Regions from separate parts of the Bacillus sp. PK6-013 genome, predicted to be linked through region 3. Evidence: predicted binding sites of a transcription regulator. Region 3 holds the regulator's gene; each other region holds the start of a gene.
The links. Region 3 encodes Rex, which represses fermentation and respiration genes when NADH is low (regulators of the CRP and FNR family bind a similar motif). Its sites were predicted from a motif close to TTGTGAAATATTTCACAA; they were not measured.
Positions count from the first base shown of each region.

Region 1: ric (iron-sulfur cluster repair di-iron protein) is a predicted target of Rex. The motif match lies at 2,738-2,755, and genes of this name have one in related genera.
Region 2: arcA (arginine deiminase) is a predicted target of Rex. The motif match lies at 3,210-3,227, and genes of this name have one in related genera.
Region 4: M1E03_RS11385 (nitrate/nitrite transporter) is a predicted target of Rex. The motif match lies at 1,880-1,897, and genes of this name have one in related genera.

Region 1 covers NZ_CP096417.1:2,273,597-2,278,681, forward strand. The annotation lists gene M1E03_RS11350 (YnfE family protein) at 1-212, opposite strand, end outside; gene M1E03_RS11355 (cellulase family glycosylhydrolase) at 311-1,858, opposite strand; gene M1E03_RS11360 (DUF1360 domain-containing protein) at 2,284-2,655, opposite strand; gene ric (iron-sulfur cluster repair di-iron protein) at 2,821-3,534, shown strand; gene M1E03_RS11370 (nitric-oxide reductase large subunit) at 3,579-5,085, opposite strand, start outside.
Region 2 covers NZ_CP096417.1:214,033-219,117, reverse strand. The annotation lists gene M1E03_RS01045 (LTA synthase family protein) at 1-375, opposite strand, end outside; gene M1E03_RS01040 (YfjD family protein) at 648-1,205, opposite strand; gene M1E03_RS01035 (YitT family protein) at 1,410-2,246, opposite strand; guanidine-I (ykkC/yxkD leader) riboswitch at 2,333-2,439, opposite strand; gene argR (arginine repressor) at 2,609-3,049, shown strand; gene arcA (arginine deiminase) at 3,315-4,550, shown strand; gene argF (ornithine carbamoyltransferase) at 4,580-5,085, shown strand, end outside.
Region 3 covers NZ_CP096417.1:3,637,119-3,642,203, reverse strand. The annotation lists gene M1E03_RS18385 (ABC-F family ATP-binding cassette domain-containing protein) at 1-1,181, opposite strand, end outside; gene moaC (cyclic pyranopterin monophosphate synthase MoaC) at 1,328-1,834, shown strand; gene M1E03_RS18375 (redox-sensing transcriptional repressor Rex) at 1,838-2,482, shown strand; gene M1E03_RS18370 (twin-arginine translocase TatA/TatE family subunit) at 2,521-2,694, shown strand; gene tatC (twin-arginine translocase subunit TatC) at 2,701-3,477, shown strand; gene M1E03_RS18360 (YdiK family protein) at 3,522-3,713, opposite strand; gene M1E03_RS18355 (CPBP family intramembrane glutamic endopeptidase) at 3,713-4,447, opposite strand; gene groES (co-chaperone GroES) at 4,673-4,957, shown strand; gene groL (chaperonin GroEL) at 5,002-5,085, shown strand, end outside.
Region 4 covers NZ_CP096417.1:2,278,882-2,283,966, forward strand. The annotation lists gene M1E03_RS11370 (nitric-oxide reductase large subunit) at 1-648, opposite strand, end outside; gene M1E03_RS11375 (Crp/Fnr family transcriptional regulator) at 804-1,472, opposite strand; gene M1E03_RS11380 (DUF2164 domain-containing protein) at 1,516-1,755, opposite strand; gene M1E03_RS11385 (nitrate/nitrite transporter) at 1,976-3,160, shown strand; gene M1E03_RS11390 (Crp/Fnr family transcriptional regulator) at 3,307-4,020, shown strand; gene M1E03_RS11395 (YwiC-like family protein) at 4,066-4,788, opposite strand; gene M1E03_RS11400 (cyclic nucleotide-binding domain-containing protein) at 4,938-5,085, shown strand, end outside.

The DNA of each region.
Region 1 (5,085 bases), 1.4 Mb from region 3:
GTCAGATCTCCGTATGCGCATTTAATCACGGCATCTGCGAATTCATCATAGTCGTCATCTGTTGAAAAACCTTGCTGGAGCGTTTTGGCGTAAAGCTCGATTTGTTTTTTTCGCTTTTCAATGTCTTCCTCTTTGCCTGCGTAATCAGGTCCATTGATCGTGTCGTAGTTTTCCTTGACAAGCATCATGTATTGCTGCAATGTTTCATTCATACATCCATCTCCTTTCATGTTTACAAAAATATTCCTCATTCCTTCCATTATAATATATACGAAAACGGACACCAAATTCGGTGTCCGTTAATGTGCCGTTATTTAGGTTCAGCGCCCCAAATCAGTTTTCCATTCTCATACAACGTGATTTTTTTCGTATTTTTAAATGTGTTTGAACCTGAAGAAAATGAATAGTCGCCGCTTTGGGCATAATTGCTCCAGTTGTCATTGTGAAGACGGATCTGGATTTCGCCTGTACTTGCACCCGGCGCTAATGTACCGTTTTTAAATCCTACTTCAAGATACGTGTCTGCTCCGTTTACCGCTTTTTTTAATTGGACGAATTTGTGCGTGATTTTGCTGCAGCCGATTTGGGCATAGTCGCAGTCAAAATTTTGTCCTTTGTGATTCGTTTTATACCAATAGCGGACAGTGATTCGATTTAAAGACACGGTTTTTTTGCTGTTGTTTTTAATGTTGAGCTGAGGGCGGATTTGGTTGCCGTTTACATTGTTGTCCCCCGCTCTGTATTGTACTGCTATCGTGTTGGCTGCAGCGCCGCTGTCTTGACCTGGTTTATCCTGATCCTTTTTCTGGTCTTTTTGATCTGACCCTTTCGAATCCGATCCAGAGTCTCCTGACGAACCGTTTGATCCGCTGCGGATGTTTTCCCTGACGAATTTACCTGATGAGGATAAGTCGGATTGAGACCATCCTCCCTTTTTAGAGGCGCCGGAGTTTAAAGCAGCTGACGACTCTTGTTTGTCGCACAAGCTCCAGTTTACCCAGCTGATTTTTTTGCTGTCTAAATATTTCAGCCACTCCCTGGATTGGTCGAGGTAGACACCGCCGTTTCCGGAAGCATCGCTCGTTCCCCATTCTGTGACGAAAATCGGCGCTCCTTTGCTGAGTGCATAGTCTGCTTTATCCCGCAAAGACTGACCGTGCGTACCCGCATAAAAATGGAGCGCGTACATGACATTGCCGTCTTTCAGCTGATTGTCCGCCGCATCGTTGACATCTTGGCTCCAAGTGCCTGTCCCAACGATCACAATATTTTTCGGAGAATTTTTGCGGATCACGGACAAAATGTCTTCAGCGTAAGGTTTAATGTCACGGTTCCAGTTGACATCGCCGTTCGGCTCGTTGGCAATTTCAAAAATGACGTTTGGCGTCTTGCCGTAAAGCCTTGACATTTCGTTGAAAAACTCTTTTGCTTTCGCTTTGTTTTGGTTTGGATTGCCGTCGCTCAGTATGTGCCAGTCGATGATCACATAGATTCCGAGTTCTTTTGCCGCTTCGACGGCTTCCTTCACTTTGTTTTTAACCGACGGATTGTCAATATAGCCGCCTTCACCCGTATACATAGCCGCGCGGAAGACATTGATGCCCCAGTCGTCTCTCAGCCATTTTAACGAGTCTTTGTTGACATAATCGCCATACCACTGCAGCCCGTGTGAACTGATTCCTTTCAGCTGAACCGCTTTTCCTTTTTGATTGACGAGCTGCGTACCTTTCAAGGTGAGCTGTCCGTTTACAGCAACGGGTGTTTGAGAAGCGGCAGACGCTTTAGGTGCGATGATACCGCTGATGCCGAGTGTTGCTACCATGAAGCAGGCGATGAAGACAGAAATGGAACGTTTCATGTATGACATTCTTTTTCCTCCAATGATGTTATTTTCCAAAAACACTTTCTGGCAGACATTTTCACCCCTTTCTTGGCTTGTAGCACGTTACTGATTGTAAAAAAACTATTCATTGATTGTCTATCAACCATATTTCACGTTTTTTTCGTTTTGAAAATCTATCTATTTCCTCTTTTCGTATGAAATGGGAGGTCTGAATGCTAATGATGAAAAGCTAAAAAAGTATGACCGGGGACTTTGTGCTTCCTTTTTCTCTCAATTCAAAATTTTAAAACCTGATTCTTCTTCAAAATAATGTCTTCCCTCTGCCTAAAATGCGGCAACCGGGAAAAAATTGCTGTAAAAAGTTCACAAAGCGGACATGTTCTCTCTGCTGTTTGTGTCACTTTATTGTCAAAAAAATAAAACCATCCGCTTGGAATGGTTTATTTCTTTAAATCAGAGAAAAAGCTGACAAGTTTTGTTGCGACACCGACAAACGTTTCAAGAATCGCCTGTCCACCTGCGACCGATAAAATTAAAATTAACGGGAATATCGTTTTTGGGACAATCAGATACCCGACAGCAATGATCAAAGCGCACCATATCCCTGCGCACCAATAGCAATTCAGCAAATAGCCGAAGTTTGATTTCGGCACTTTTTTCGTTTCTACATGCCCTTGTTCATCAACCGTCTGCTTTTTCTTCATGAACGGTTTCCGGATAAACTCCGTGATCTTGTCAAAAACAATCAAATGAGTTAGCCGGTAACTGGCGAGAATCAGCATCGTAAATGTAAGCCAGGATAAATGCTCCATTGCAGGCCTCCAACATGAAAAGTTATCTATAGCTATTTCCCGATTTCTTCTGACTTATTGCTTTTTTTGTCATTTTTCCCGAATGTGATGTAGATCACGATTTTCCATCGGTGAACCCGTTACATTTAACCCATAGCATAAAAAACACTTCAGGAGGTTTTACAAATGGAAGCAGTATTTGATCAAAACACAAAAACAGGTGATATTGTTACGCGTTTTCCAAGAGCCAGCCGGTTGCTGAAAGAATATCGCATCGACTTTTGCTGCGGGGGCAACCGCCCGATCGGTGAAGCGATAAAAGAACAGGATTTAAATGAAGAAGAGATCTTAGCAAAAATCAATACATTATATCAAGAGACAAAGGCATTGAACGCAAAAGAGACGAACTGGAGTGAAGCCCCGTATTCACAGCTGATCGACCATGTGATTCATACGCACCATGCTTACCTGTATGAGGTGCTTCCTGAACTATCAGGCTTTGTCACAAAAGTCTACCGGGTTCACGGCATCCATCATCCGGAACTCGCCCAGGTCCATCAATTGTTCCATCAGCTGAAAACTGAACTGGAACACCATCTCTTTCAGGAAGAGGAACTCATTTTCCCGAAAGTGACGGCCTATGAAGAGACGCGATCAATGGACAGCCTGGCAGAAGCGGTTCAGGCGATCGACGTCCTTGAACAAGAGCATGAAGCCGCAGGCAGCATCTTGAAGGAACTGAGAAAAGTGACCAATGACTATACCCTTCCTGAAGGGGCATGCACAACATATACACTGACTTACTTAAAGCTTGATGAATTGGAAACAGATCTTTTTCAGCACATTCACCTGGAAAACAATATTTTGTTCCCGCGGCTTGAAGCGGAAGCCAATCAATAAAATAAAAAGACAGAGGATTTCACTTCCTCTGTCTTTTTGTTTATCTATTCATCTGAAGCAATGTCTTTAACTGGAAGCGCTTCTCCTTCCTGATGCGTCGGTTTGCGGAGATGGAATAATGCTCTGATGCTGAATATGACCAAAATCACGATTCCGGCTAAAAAGATCGTATCCGGCACAGCCCTCCAAGTCAGCAGCGTTTGCACCGTATCCTGCTGTAAAAACTCAGGCGCCCTTGAGCTCCAGTACCCGTCTTCAAACGCTTTTTTCAATTGAAGAAAACCGACCGGCAACAAATTGATAAACACCATTCCGAACAAGCCGATGTTCAGCGACCAGCAGGCTATTTTCAGCCATTTATCATTCCACGCTTCTTTTTTGGCGATATTGCGTAGCGTATACAGCCAGACAGCAATGGCAAACATGCCGTACACGCCCATCATCGCCCCGTGCCCGTGGGCAGGTGTCAGGAACTGGCCGTGCTCAAAATAGCTGACAGCAGGCAGATTGATCAAAAAGCCCAATACCCCTGCACCGACCAGATTCCAGATCGCCGTTGAAATCAAGAACCAGAACGTTGCTTTATACGGGAAATGATGGCCTCCGTCTTTCATCATCTTGTATTGTTCATAAGCTTCCAATACAAGCAGGGTAAGAGGAATCACTTCCAGGCATGAGAAGACGGAACCGAGGCCGATCCAAACTTCGGAAGAACCGTTGTAATAGTAATGATGTCCGATCCCGATGACACCGCTCCCCAGCAGGATCGTCAGTTGAAAATAAAGCGTTCTGACGGTCGATTTTTTCGTAACCAGGTTCATTTGCACGAGCAAAAAGCCGATGACCACGACGGCAAAGACTTCAAAAATCCCTTCCACCCAAAGATGGATAATCCACCACCGCCAAAAATCCGACATTGTAATATTTGTGCCGGGATTAAAGAAAAAGGCTGCACCGTAAAACAGCGGAATGGCGATCGAAGAATAAAACAGCAGATGAATCAAACCGCCTTTATCAGATTCCCGCTTGAGGCCGCTCTTAATGCCTCTGAAAACGATAAACAGCCATATCAGCATGCCGAGTGCGAGAATGACCTGCCAGAAGCGGCCGAGTTCAATATATTCCATTCCTTGGTGGCCGAATAAGAACCAGTTGTTTCCTAAAAGGCCTTTCGCTCCGAGCCATTCGCCAGCCATGCTTCCGCCGACAAGGACGATCAGCGCCCAAAACAGAATATCGACAAGCAGCCCCTGCCTTTTCGGCTCGCGGCCTCCGACAAGCGGCGCTGCATAAATGCCCATACCGAGCCATGAAGTCGCAATCCAGAAGATCGCCAGCTGGAGGTGAAATCCCTTAGATATGCTGAATGGCAACATATCCCTGATCCAATCGATCCCAAAAAAGCTGTCCGGCTCAATATAATAGTGGGCAAGCAAAGCTCCGAACATAGCCTGAACAAAAAACAGCAGCGACACAACGGCGAAATATTTTCCGGTTTTAACCTGTGATGCCGTAAGCGGCTGTTTATCCAGATCAAATACCGGAAACGCC
Region 2 (5,085 bases), 860 kb from region 3:
ATAGATAACGTCATGAAATGCCATGATGTCAAAAACGCCATCCGACATGTTGCCGAGGTTTCCGGCTTGTTTTAAGTTTGCAAACGTCAAAAAGTCATCAAAGAAACGGTAAAACAGGATATTTGCATATAAAGCAAACGTCATCACAGCATCAATGATGATGATCCATATCGCCGACCGACGGCCTTTAGCAAACAAAGCCAAACCGAGTGCAGCAATCGTGAAGCTGAATGGGTTGATAAACAGCAACATGTGCTGCGTAGACCCTTTCACACCCAAATTAAACTCTAAAAAGTAGGAAGCATAGGTTTTAGCCCATACAAAAACAACAGCTAACACAAAAAAGCTTAGCTTATGAGAGAATATTTTTTTCATGATAACCTCTACCTTTTTAAACTTTTTTCAGACCGCTTTCTGTTTCAGTCAATGAAGCGTGAGGAAACGATAATATATCATTCTACTAAAAGTCTCGGCGGTTATTCAAGCACGTCCACGATGAAAATCCCCCAGCTTCCCTCACTCAAACAGTCCACGTCTGCGTAAAAAAATTCCGCATTTAAGACTACGGCCTCTAATTAAGACGAATGAATTTCCCCAAAGGTTTCAGTTATTTTCATTCATCTCGAAAATTGCTCTTTCCCGGACGATTAAATATCTTTATGAAATTCATTTAAATAAGCTTTTCTTTGCGCTTCTGTGAACCGGCCGATCCAGTCCGCACGCGCTTCCTCCGTCATATAGGGCAGAATGTATAGCTCGACCGCTTTATAAAATGCCGGTTCAGGAAGAATGTTGTACGTCGGAATCCGCACCATGCCGTTCCCGCGCGTCTCTATCAGTATATCCATAAAGAAAATGCCTTTCGGGCTGAAGCGGTGCTGCGCCATTTTAATGCTTTTAATGTCCTTGAACAATACAGATTTCTTCCCTGAGAACAGCCGCCCGCCTTCTCCCTCGATCATGCTGAAGATGATGTTTCCTTTTTTCGTGAATGCCGGAAATATCATTAGAAAAGTAATCAAACCATAGATGATCCCGAAAAGTCCGACTCCCAGGTAAAGCAATGAATATTTCGATTCGAGTTTTATTGCTTCATAAAAGAGCCACACTCCGACCAATCCGAAACCTGCCGTCCCCGCAAAAGCCCATACTCTAAAGAACATTCGGCTTTTCACATCAATTGGTTTTTTGTCTTCCTGTTCCAAAAATAATAGACCTCCTTTACTTCAGCAAGCGGATTTCTATATTAATGAAATTCATGCCACAATCTACCTTACCACAGAAACCGGTTTCTGCATAAAACTTGCAGTGTGAATGATCACGTATTCGTCCAACCAGCAGACGATCTGTCCCTAATCACGACCCGATGAATACAAAAAGTCTCCCGGCCATCTGCCGGCAGCCTTCCCCTATTTTGAAATATCAACAAATCCCTCGCCGAATACATCCCTGACATCGTGGATGATGACAAATGCTTTTTTATCTGTGCTTCTTATAATTTTCTTGAGCATGGACAGCTCTTGTTTATTAATGACAATGTATAGAATTTCTTTGGAATCGCCCGTATAGTGTCCGCGTCCCGTTAATATCGTGACGCCGCGGTCCATCAAGGTATTGACCTGCGCGGCGATCTCGTTTTTATGCTCAGAAATGATCGTGATCGCTTTTTTCGTGTTGAGCCCTTCGATAATGAAATCCATGACCTTTGTGGCGATGTACAGCATGACAATCGTAAACATCAGCTTTTCAGCACCAATGATAAAGTAGGAACTGAACACGACAACTAAATCGATCATCAGCAAGGCATAGCTGATGTTCCAGTCGAAATATTTATTGGCGATTCTCGCGAGAATCGCAGACCCGGCAGTGGTTCCGCCGACACGGATGATCATGCCGATGCCGACGCCGGCAAATACCCCGGCAAAGATCGTGCTGATGATCACTTCATCAGCCGGCACCGTCCAATCTTCAGTAACATGCAGAAAAAATGAATTGGCCGCCACCGCAATGATGGTATAAATCGTCGTTTTTTTATCCAAAAAGCGATAGCCGATAATCAGAAGAATGCCATTCAGCACAAAGTTTGTGATGCCCGGAGACCATTCAAAAACGTAGTATAAAATCAGCGTGATCCCCGTGACGCCGCCTTCTCCCAAGTCATTCGGGATGGCGAACAGATTCACGGCTAACGCAAAGAAAAATGCGCCTATAACAATCAGGATCATATCCATTGCTTTCTTTTTCATAAAACTGCATCCCCTTCCTTATTCGTAGTCGATTTCCTGTAAAAAGTAAAAAAGCCCCGGAGAGAAGCTCTTTGATTAAGAGCAAAAACTCCTGGGCTTTTATCCCACCGTGTCATAACGATATCTTCGCTATGTGTTTTCTCTCGGACCAGACCAGCGCGGAACCCACTGCGGAACCCTAGAAAACCACCTTTTCTCTGTTATCAATTTGTCATCTTCAAGCATTATAAGTGAAATTTTGGGGTCTATCAACCCCTTTAACAGCCTGAAAGATTTGTTTTTTTGTAAAATAGCTTCCATCTGCCGACGATAAAACCGTCCTATAATAATAGATATACGTGTTTTGCCTGGGAGGCGCTTTTATGAACAAACAAAAACGGCAATGGCTCATCAAGCAAACCATTCTCGAACATCCGGTAGAAAATCAGGAACAGCTGGCATCCCTGCTGGAAAAACGGGGCATCGCCGTTTCGCAGTCTACCATTTCCCGCGATATTAAAGAAATGTATCTTGTGAAACAGCCCGGTGAAAACGGAAAGCTTGTCTACACGACAAATGCTTCCTTATCCATCAACCCTTCCAAAATATTAAAAGATAAAATCTCCGACGTTGTCCTTCATGTGCATCGGACGGACAACTTGATCATTATTAAAACAATGCCCGGCAACGCCCATGCCATCGGCGTCCTTCTTGATAAGCTGGGAAGCCCGGAAATGCTGGGCTGTATATGCGGGAACGATACATGCCTTGTGATTTCCCAATCGCCTGAGGCAGCCCAATCATTTTGTGATCACTTATGCTGATCCGGCCATCCGGATCAGCTTTTTTTCCCTCAAAAAAAATTTTTTCAAAAAATCCCCTTTAAAAATATACACGTTTTATACGTTCTATTCTCTGCTCCTGCAAGGACTCATTTTCGATTTATCATAATTATTCATTTTTGTTTTTGCTTCATCAAAAAACATGTGAAATATATCACGTTTTCGTTGTTATCGCTTTCACATCGAGCTTTTCCTTCCTGTTTTAAGCTGTACATGTAACAAAAAGAGCTTAGGAGGCGGGATGATCATGACAACACCGATACACGTTTACTCTGAAATCGGCCCTTTGAAAACCGTCATGCTGAAGCGGCCCGGTCGGGAACTGGAAAACCTCACACCCGAATATCTGGAAAGGCTTCTCTTTGACGATATTCCCTTTTTGCCAGCGGTGCAAAAAGAGCATGACCAATTTGCAGAAACGTTAAAGAAACAGGGAGTTGAAGTTCTTTATTTAGAAAAGCTGACGGCTGAAGCCCTGGATGACGCTTTCATCCGCGAGCGGTTTATCGATGAGCTGTTAACGGAAAGCAAAGCAGATATCAACGGCGCTTACGACAGACTGAAAGAGTTCTTGCTCACCTTTGACGCCGATTCGATGGTCGAACATGTGATGAGCGGGATTCGAAAAAATGAGCTGGAACGCGAAAAGAAATCGCATCTTCATGAGCTGATGGAAGACCATTATCCATTTTATCTCGATCCGATGCCAAACCTTTACTTCACAAGAGATCCGGCGGCCGCCATCGGAAGCGGACTGACCATCAACAAAATGAAAGAGCCTGCTCGCAGGAGAGAGTCGCTGTTTATGCGCTACATTATCAATCACCACCCGCGTTTTAAAGGGCATGAGATTCCGGTTTGGCTTGACCGTGATTTCAAATTCAATATCGAAGGCGGAGATGAGCTTGTCTTAAATGAAGATACCGTAGCGATCGGGGTATCAGAACGGACAACGGCTCAGGCGATCGAGCGTCTTGTCCGGAACTTATTTCAGCGGCAGAGCCGGATTCGCCGCGTACTGGCCGTCGAAATACCGAAGAGCAGAGCCTTTATGCATTTAGATACCGTCTTCACGATGGTTGACCGAGATCAATTCACGATCCATCCCGCCATCCAGGGGCCTGAAGGAGACATGCGGATCTTCGTTCTTGAGAGAGGGGAAACGGCAGACGACATTCGTACGACTGAAGAACACAATCTGCCGGAAGTGCTAAAAAGAACGCTCGGCCTTTCAGATGTCAACTTGATCTTCTGCGGCGGCGGAGACGAAATCGCTTCAGCCAGAGAGCAGTGGAATGACGGTTCCAATACACTCGCGATCGCTCCTGGTGTCGTCGTCACCTATGACCGGAATTACATTTCTAACGAATGTTTGAGAGAACAGGGCATTAAAGTTATCGAAATCCCGAGCGGGGAGCTTTCAAGAGGACGCGGCGGCCCGCGCTGCATGAGCATGCCGCTCTATCGCGAAGATGTGAAATAGCCAAACCTAAAGAAAAAGGAGAGAGATCCATGAACCAAACGATTGATTTAAAAGGCAGAAGCTACTTAGCTGAAAAAGATTTTTCCGAAGAAGAAATCCTCTATTTGCTCGATCTCGCCCAAAAATTAAAAGAAAAAAAAGCGCAAGGCATCAAGCATCGCTATTTGGAAGGTAAAAACATCGCTTTGCTGTTTGAAAAGCCTTCTACAAGAACGCGCTGCGCTTTCACGACAGCCTGTATCGACCTCGGTGCGCATCCCGAATATTTGGGAAAAGACGACATTCAACTCGGCAAAAAAGAATCGATCGAAGACACAGCCAAAGTTCTCGGCCGCATGTTCGACGGAATTGAATTCCGCGGATTTGAACATGAAAAAGTGATTTCCCTGGCAGAGCATTCCGGTGTGCCGGTATGGAACGGGCTGACCGATTTATGGCATCCGACGCAGATGCTTGCGGACTTTATGACAGTGAAAGAACATACGGGACGCGTAAAAGGGATCAAACTCACCTATATCGGCGACGGCCGTAACAA
Region 3 (5,085 bases):
TAGCCGATTGAGACATGGGAGCCTGTCGCGATTGTTCCCGATACCGGCTGCAGCTTTTGAATCAATGCTTTTAAAAGGGTTGACTTGCCGATTCCGTTCGGTCCGACCAGTGCAACGCTTTCCCCGCGGGTAATGCGAAAGTTCAATGAACGGAGCAGCGGGGGCTGCTCCTGATAGCTTACTGTCAAGTCTTCCACCCGCAGTACATCGTTTCCGCTTTGCCTTGTAATTTCAAAGCGGAAAGACGCCGACTTTTCATCTCCGAGCGGTTTATCCATGATCTCCATCCGTTCAAGCTGCTTTCGTCTGCTCTGCGCCCGTTTCGTCGTCGAAGCTCTGGCCAGATTCCGGTCGACGAACTCCTGCAGCTTGGCGATTTCGTCCTGCTGCTTTTCATAAAGCTTTGTTTCCTTTTCCAGCTGTTCGGCTTTTAATTGGAGATAAGAGCTGTAGTTCCCGGTATATTTTTTGCTTTGGGACCGGCTGATCTCGTAAACTTGGGTAACCACTTTGTCAAGAAAGTACCTGTCATGGGAAACGATTAAAATCGCTCCGCTGTAATTTTGCAAATATTGTTCAAGCCATGTCAGGGTATCGATATCCAAGTGGTTTGTCGGTTCGTCCAAAATGAGGAGGTCGGGTTTTGTCAAAAGCATTTTTCCGAGGGCAAGCCTTGTTTTTTGACCTCCGCTTAAGTCCTGGACGCGGACGGAGTCGTCAAACCCCGCAAAGCCGAGCCCGTGCATGACGGATCTGACCTCTGCCTCATATTGGTAGCCGCCTTTGTCCTTGAACTCCTGCTGAAGCCTGTCATACGTCTTCATCAATGATTCAAGCATGTCCGGTCCGGCCTGCGCCATCTTTTCCTCGATCGCGCGCATTTCTTTTTCCATTTTTTTTAGAAAATCAAATACCGACAGCAATTCCTCTTTGAGCGTCAGCTTGGAATCGAGGCCGGAATGCTGGTCAAGGTAGCCCATCGTCAAATCTTTCGGCTTGATGATGTCCCCCTTTTCATATGAAAGTTTTCCTGCGATAATCTTTAGAAGAGTCGATTTTCCGGCGCCGTTGCGTCCGACGATCGCAATCCGGTCCCGAGATCTGACTTCGAGTTTTATATTCGTTAAAATCGTATCGGCTCCAAACGATTTTGAAAGTTGGTTCACTTGTAAAATCATCATGATCTTTCACCTCTTGTCTGCTATTTTAAGTGTAGCCTATCACTGCGCAGTCAGCAAACAATTAAGTGAAGTCTGGAAGATTTTAGCCAAAGAAAAAGACAGAATGAAAAAAATAGTGTATGATCGTTATAAGGAGAGTTCAGAACATGAATGAGTTTACACATTTTAATGAACAAGGCAGAGCCAAGATGGTTGATATAAGCGAAAAGGAAGCTTCAGTACGCACAGCTGCGGCTGTTTCAAGCGTGTCTATGAATCGAACAGTACATGAAAAAATCAAAAACCGGGAAATCGGAAAAGGCGATGTATTGTCGGTGGCGCAAGTGGCCGGAATCATGGCCGCAAAACAGACATCCGCCATCATCCCGATGTGCCATCCGATCGCTCTGAAAGGAGTCGACATCGCCTTTCGCTGGGAGGAGAAAGAACAGAAGAGCATCCTGCATATTCAATCTAAAGTGAAGACCAAAGGGAGCACAGGTGTGGAAATGGAAGCGTTAACTTCGGCCTCCGTATGTGCGCTGACCGTATATGACATGTGCAAAGCGGCGGATAAGGGAATGGTGATAGGACCGACCTTTCTTCTCGAAAAGACAGGCGGGAAAAACGGTGACTATAAAAGGGAAAAAGCTGATGTAGACATGGAGGATTAGTTTATGAACATGGATCATTCAAAAATTCCGCAAGCGACAGCGAAACGGTTGCCATTATATTATCGTTTTTTAAAAAACCTTCATGCATCCGGAAAACAGCGTGTATCTTCCGCTGAGCTGAGCGATGCCGTCAAAGTCGATTCTGCGACCATCCGCAGGGACTTCTCGTACTTCGGCGCGCTCGGAAAAAAAGGATACGGCTACAATGTCAATTATTTGCTGTCCTTTTTCAGAAAGACGCTTGATCAGGATGAAATGACGAACGTAACGCTCATTGGCGTGGGGAATTTGGGGACAGCCTTTCTCCATTACAATTTTATCAAAAATAATAATACAAAAATCGCCATGGCGTTTGACATCAATGAGGAAAAAATCGGAACCGAGGTCGGCGGTGTTCCCGTCTATGATCTGAATAGACTTGAAGAGCATATGACGGATGATATCCCCGTCGCCATTTTGACGGTACCGGCTCAAGCCGCACAGTCGATTACAGACAGGCTGGTGGAGCTTGGCATTAAAGGCATTCTTAATTTCACGCCGGCCCGCTTGAATGTGCCGGAACACATTCGCATTCATCATATAGATTTGGCGGTTGAACTTCAGTCGCTGGTGTATTTCATGAAACATTATTCAATGCAGGAAAAGTAAAACGGAAAACGAAAAATAAAGGAAAGGGGGCAGGCTTTATGCCAATCGGTCCTGGAAGCTTTATTTTAATTGTCGTGGTGGCGCTTTTGATATTCGGCCCGAAAAAACTTCCCGAGCTGGGAAGAGCAGCGGGAAACACGCTGAGGGAGTTTAAGAATGCGACAAAAGGTTTGGCTGACGACGATTCCGATAAAAAGAAAGAAGATCAGTAGGATAGGATGACATTTATGAAGGAAAGAGAAATGTCGCTGATAGAACATATCACAGAACTACGCAGACGGCTTGTGATCACTTTTTTCTTTTTTGTTTTATTTGTTGCGGCAGGCTTTTTATTGGCAAAGCCGCTGATTATCTATCTGCAGCAGACGGATGAAGCGAAGCTGCTGACGCTCAACGCGTTCAAGCTGACCGATCCTTTATTTGTGTACGTGCAGTTCGCTTTCATCATCGGCGCCGTCTTGACTTCGCCGCTTGTTTTATACCAGCTGTGGGCTTTCATCAGCCCGGGGCTGTATGAAAAGGAACGAAAAGTGACGCTCAGCTATATTCCGATATCGATTATTCTTTTTTTAGGCGGCATTGCCTTTTCTTACTTTATTTTATTTCCGTTTGTCGTGGACTTTATGACGAGAGTCTCAGATGATCTGAATGTCAACCAGGTCATCGGAATACACGAATATTTTCAGTTTCTGCTTCAGTTGACGCTTCCTTTTGGCTTATTGTTTCAGATGCCTGTGGTCATCATGTTTATCACAAGGCTCGGCCTCGTGACGCCGATGTTTTTGGCGAAAATCAGAAAATACGCATATTTTGTGTTGTTCGTCATCGCGGCCCTCATTACACCGCCTGAGCTTTTGTCGCATTTAATGGTCTCAGTGCCATTGCTCATTCTTTATGAAATCAGTATCGTGATTTCAAGAATATCCTACAGGCAGGCGCAAAAAACAATGATTCAAGAGGAAAATCAAGCGTTTTTGAACGACCATACAAAATAAGAGCCATTCTTTTTCAGAATGGCTCTTTTCCTTCACAAAAAAGGCTATTGATCTTTTCGTTTCATCTTGCCGGCCAGGGCGAACATTTTAAAGGAAATGCTGATATTATAGGCTGCGAAAAGCATCAGCAGGATCGTGTAAAAAGACCACATGCTTCCGGGCGAGGTTGCCGCCAGATATGTAAACAGCACACCCGTTAATAAATAAATCGCTCCCCAGAATTTAGGGCTTCTCATCATAGAAATCCTCCAATAATCATTTGCATTTTCTCGGCGTGTTTCAAATATTCTTCAATAGGCTCCCGGAATGTCTGCAGTAAGACGACGAGCGTATTCATGGCGACATGGGCGAAAATAGGCACGATAATCCGGTTGGTTCTGACATATAAAAAGGAGAATGTGAATCCCATTGCTGTATAAATGAGCAGATGGCTGAAATCCAAATGGACGACCGAGAAGAGCACCGAACTGAACAAAGCGGCAATGAAAAAATTCGTTTTCTCATAGATTGCACCGAAAATGATCTTTCTGAAAATGATTTCTTCAAGAATCGGTCCGAATACAGAAGAGACAAACACCATCAGCGGCAATGCGGTGATGATTTCCATGATCCGCTGCGTATTTTCCGATTCCGGGTTGACCCCGAACAAGTACATTTCGATCGAAGCGGCAATTGACTGCGAAAACAAAGCGAGAAAAACGCCGGCTACCGCCCATCCGATTGACGCTCCAACCGATGCTTTCGGGCGGTTGCGAAGCGTCGTCTTCGGCACCGTCCGCAAAATCAGCAGCACGATAACGAGACAGAGGGTAAACGCGATGACAGACCAGACGCCTGTCAATGTAAGCTGGGCTTCAGCCTTTGGCTGTCCTTTGCCCACTCCCAAAAAGTAAAGAAGAGGCAAGCCGACAGCGGCCGACAATTGCATGAGAACGTATGCCAATATAATAAACCAGTATTGTTTTCTCAAGCTTTATGTACTCCTTTTCTAAAAATCTAATTCAGACTATGTTTATTGTAACACACTCTTTTTAAATTATAGGATGATAAGGACATGCGGAGAAATGTAAGCGCAAAAAAATTTGACCTTATCACTTGAAATTGCCTGGGAGATTCTTTATTATAAGAATTGTGTTAGCACTCACCTAGTGCGAGTGCTAAAATTACATATGAAAATATTGAGGAGGTTGTTTCATTGTTAAAGCCATTAGGTGATCGCGTTGTCATTGAGCTCGTTGAGTCTGAAGAAAAAACTGCCAGCGGAATCGTACTTCCTGACTCCGCAAAAGAAAAACCACAAGAGGGTAAAGTGGTTGCAGCCGGTTCAGGCCGTGTGTTAGAGAGCGGAGAGCGCGTTGCATTAGAAGTTAAAACAGGCGACCGCATCATCTTCTCAAAATATGCAGGTACCGAAGTGAAATATGAAGGTACTGACTACTTAATCTTGCGTGAAAGCGACATTTTAGCTGTTATCGGCTAAGTCATAAATAAAAACGAGACAATTATATAGGAGGTTCGAATAACATGGCAAAAGATATTAAGTTTAGCGAAGAAGCCCGCCGTTCAATGCTGCGCGGTGTAGATGCATTGGCGGATGCTGTAAAGGTA
Region 4 (5,085 bases), 1.4 Mb from region 3:
CCATGCCGTCCAGAAGATAAAATCGGAGATCTGCGTGATTTGGTCTTCGCTGTCAACCCACGCTCTGTCGCGTTTAGGCATGTGGCTTTCTTTAATTAAACCGGGCTCAAGCCCCCAACCGTCTCCTTTTGTAAAGACATTGCGGTAATGATCACGCACTTGCTGCAATCCATAAACCTGCGCATCTGTCAGCTTCAATGTATCTGACGCGCGATTATAACGGTTTTTTCTCATTTCGCGGATGACTTGATTCCGGATGGTGGACTGCTTTTCATCTGAAAGTTGTTTAAAGCGCTTGCCGTATCGTGCCTCCGCCTTAAAATCCTGCATCCCTTCCGTATAGATTTTCAGGGCTTCGGCCGTGTAATCAGGCCCCATGTAAGATCCGTGCCCCAAAATCGTGCCATAATCCATCAGCGCGTATTTTTGAAATACGGCCTGACCGCCTGAAATGGACGATTTGGTCATGAGCACCTCTCCGTTTGGCCCGGACACTTCAACTGGTCTTGGTGCAAGTCCTTTGAAGATCCAATAGCCTCCCAAAAGCAGCACCGAAAAACTAACGATTAAAGTAAAGACGAGAACAGATTTCAAAAAACCGTTTTTCGATGCTTTTTTAACGGGCACCGTCTTTCTTTGAACTTCCATTGCGGTTCACTCCTTTTTTGATTTTGCATGTCCTAAGATACTGGATATGCAGCACACCGGTTGTGAACCAGATCACTTAAATAATGGCGGATTTGTGAACAAAATAAAAACAGGCTTTCCATCTGTTGTTCAATGGAAAGCCTTCATCTTATCCTTCAATTGCAGCCGTTCAGCCAGTCTGTATCATGTATGAAAATTCCGCTCCTGTCAGCTGTCAGCAGATTTTTCTTTTTCATTTCATTTAACGTGCGGTTAATCGTTTCCCTTGACGTTCCGACCATGTTCGCAAAATCCTGATTGGTAATGGGCAGGCTGATGTAGACACCTTTTTCTTGAGGAATGCCGTGTTCTGCAGCGAGCTTCATTAATACATGCGTCAAGCGGTGCTGGACATCTTTTGAAATAAAACCCTGGATCCGCTCTTGCAAATCGAGAATCTTTTTCCCCATGATTTGCATCACTTTTATTGTCATTTCCGGATATTTCATCAAAAGTTCATTAAAATCAGCGATGCGGATTACGATCAACTCGGTTTCCTGAACGGCTTCGGCTGTTGCCGGGTATGGGGAGCGGTCAAAAAAGCCGACATGGGGAAACATGTCCCCGCTTTGCAGAATCGAAATCACTTGCTCATTGCCGTCTTCATCGATTTTAAAGGCTTTAACAAGACCGGATTTAATGAAGAATACCGCTTCCCTCTCTTCCCCTTCCATAAAAACAAACATTCTCGGCTGATAGGTGCGCTTGACCGCGATTTGCTCGATTTGTTTGAACTCTTCATCATTCAGCCCGCTGAAAATCATAAATTGCTTCAGAAACTCCATTGGTCTTTCAATCCCTTCGGTTTTGCTAAAGGAGAGCGCGTTGTCACAGACGGCGCTCCAGCGCAAAGAGCTCTTCTTCAATCGCCGCTGCCTTCTCTTCCACGACTCTGCGGCTGTCCTTCAGCGCCTGATTATAAAAGTAAGGGCCCAGCTTTTCCTTTACGAATTCAAACATTTGAATCGCCGCGATGTCTCCAACCTCTTCTCCCCTTTCTTCAACATAAAAGCGTTTGATTTCCTCGATGATCGCTTGTTTTTCTTCTTGCGTAAGCTTTATAAACATAAAAGCGGCACTCCTTTTTTTATTTTCATGATAAACGAAAAAGTCCGCAAATGAACCATTTATTTTTTACATCCGTTTACTATCCCTCACTTACCGATATTAAACACGAATCAAACGAATGACCGTGTGACGTAATTCACAATGTTTTTAAAAGACTTTTTGTAAGATAAACATGCTGATTGATTTATTCATTTTTCCCTTTGAAAGGAGCAAAAACGCAATGGTAAATCGTCAAAAAATACAATTACCGCTGCAGTCATTTAGTTTAGTCGCAGGATTTATGGTTTGGGTGTTGATTTCCTCTTTAATGCCCCACATTAAGCAGGACATCGCCCTGACAGACAGCGAGATATCCCTTGTCACGGCCATTCCGGTCATACTCGGCTCGCTTCTGAGGATTCCGCTGGGATACTACACAAACAGATTTGGTGCGAGAATCACATTCATGATCAGCTTTGTGCTGCTTCTGTTCCCGATTTTTTGGATTAGCACAGCCGATTCGCTGTTCGACTTGATCCTTGGCGGATTCTTCCTCGGCATCGGCGGAGCGGTCTTTTCCATCGGGGTCACATCATTGCCGAAATACTACCCTAAAGAAAAACACGGGTTTGTCAATGGGATCTACGGCGCCGGGAACGTCGGTACAGCGATTACCACGTTTGCCGCTCCTGTCGTAGCAAAGACAGCCGGGTGGGAAAATACGGTGCGGATGTACATCGTGTTAGTCGCCGTATTCGCTTTATTGAACTTTATCCTTGGAGATCGAAAAGAAACAAAAGTGACGGTTTCTGTAACAGAGCAAATGAAGGCAGTCTACCGAAATCAGACATTATGGTTTTTAAGCTTGTTTTACTTCATTACATTCGGATCTTTCGTCGCGTTTACGATTTATCTTCCGAACTTTCTTGTTAATCACTTCGGGCTTGATCCCGTTGATTCAGGGCTTAGAACCGCCGGATTTATCGCTGTCGCAACTTTTCTGAGGCCTGTCGGCGGCTGGCTCGCGGACAAATTCAACCCGCTGAAGCTGTTGATGTATGTATTTGCCGGCTGTACCTTGTCAGGGATTTTATTGGCCTTTTCACCCAGCCTCGGACTTTACGGATTTGGGGTATTAACCGTTGCCGTGTGCGCCGGTCTTGGAAACGGGATCATCTTTAAGCTTGTGCCGCTTTATTTTTCAAATCAGGCCGGCATCGTCAATGGGATTGTATCAGCGATGGGCGGCTTGGGAGGATTCTTCCCGCCACTCATCCTGTCAAGCGTTTTTCAGGCAACCGGCCATTATGCGATCGGATTCATGGCGCTGTCAGAAGCAGCCCTTGCCAGCTTTGTGATCGTGGTCTGGATGTATTTTCAGGAAGTGAGCAAAACATCGACCAAAACGAAGACGAACCATTTATAAACCTTTCCTGCAAAAGGAGCCTTGAGCTGATGTGCTCAGGCTCTTTTTTGGGACTTTATTCATAAGTTCACAATATTGTTTATATTTAAAAGGTCACTCAGCCTTATTTAACGTTAAAATAAGAACTGCTAAAGGGGTGACGCTCAATGAATATTTCTGTTAGAAAATCAGACACAGATTTGCTCTCAGACGATCTGCATCACTTGCTGGAATCAATCAGTACACGACGAAAAATCAGGCAGGACACATTCCTTTTTCAAGAAGGGATGGATGCGGAGGAACTGTATCTTATTCAGTCGGGACTTGTCCAAATCGGCAAATTGACGTCCGATGGCAAAGAACTGACACTCAGAATGTGCAAAAAAAATGATATTGTCGGGGAGCTTACGCTTTTTACAGAAGATGCGAAATATATGCTGAGCGCAAAGATCCTCTCTGATGGCGAAGTGTTGGTCATCAATAAAGATAAGCTTGAAAAAGAACTCATTCAAAACGGTGCAATGACGTTTGAGTTTATGAAATGGATGAGCACGCATTTGCGAAAGATTCAATCGAAAATCCGCGACCTTTTGCTGAATGGTAAAAAAGGCGCGCTCTACTCCACCTTGATCCGTCTCGCAAACAGCTACGGCATCACAAGAAGCGACGGGATTCTCATCAATATTGTGCTGACGAACCAGGACTTGGCGAAATTCTGCGCCGCCGCAAGGGAGAGCATCAACCGCATGCTGAGCGACCTCCGGAAGAACGGTGTCATTTCAATTGAGGAATCGGGAAAAATCGTCATTCATCAGCTCAACTATTTAAAACGCGAAATCGACTGTGAAAACTGCCCGCTCGACATCTGCAATATCGACTGAAAAAACGAAAACAAACAAGGACATGAAGCACAGTGTCCTTGTTTTTTACGTTTGCAGCAGAAAAACGATCAACACGGCCATAAAGAAACAGGCATTCACCAGCTCTGAGATTCCGATTGTCTTAATCGACAGTTTCTTTCCATGTAAAAACCACGCTCTGAAACTGCTCGGCACTACACCAAGCACGGCCCATCCTGCCCCCGCGGCCAGCGAGATGAACGGCAGGAATACGTGGTATCCCCATGAATAAAGTTTAAACCGATTGTTTTTCTTTTCGCGGATCATCGACTTGACATAAAAGGCGCTCCCTGTGAAAAACAAAGCGGACTGGATAAAAACAAACAATGCTTCACCATCAAGCTTCCCCGCTCCCATCCAGAAGCTTGCAAGCCCGCCCGCGCTGAAAACAAGGATTGCAGCAATATCATTTAAAAGCGCCCTGTCGTTGTTTCTTTTCGCATAATAAAGATTGATGAGAAAGAGCGGAAACAGCGGCAGCCCTAGAAAAACGAGCCGCGGCTCCAGCCAGACCGAAATAAGCAGGAAAACGATGGCCGGAATGCCGTAGATGAGAACCCATTTTTGATAGTAAACGATATTTTTCTTCTTCACCATCATCGTAGCCGGAAATGCCGCTAGATATAGAAACAGCCATCCGCAGAACAGCGGAATATGCTTTACATCCGCGCCCCCGGCGAACATGCCGAGAACAAACGGGATGACAAGCATCGCCCAGGCGCCGTGCTGCTTCGGTATGAACACTTTCATCACGAATCCTCCCTTCTTTTCTATTACATTATAAAAGTTTCGTCTTTTTTACACAGTGACATTTTGCATACAGGCGTGTGAAATAAATCACTGCGCCCTCCAGCCCGGCGCTTTATACTAAATGCTAATATATAGAAGGAGGATATACCATGGACCGGTTTGACTACTTATTGTTTCTGAAAAATCTTCCTATGTTTCTCGGGGTACCCCTTCCGATCATCAAAAGGCTGCTGAAAAACGGGAAGGTGATCGATATCCAGCCATCTCAGCATTCGCGATCGTTCCTTCATTCGCAAT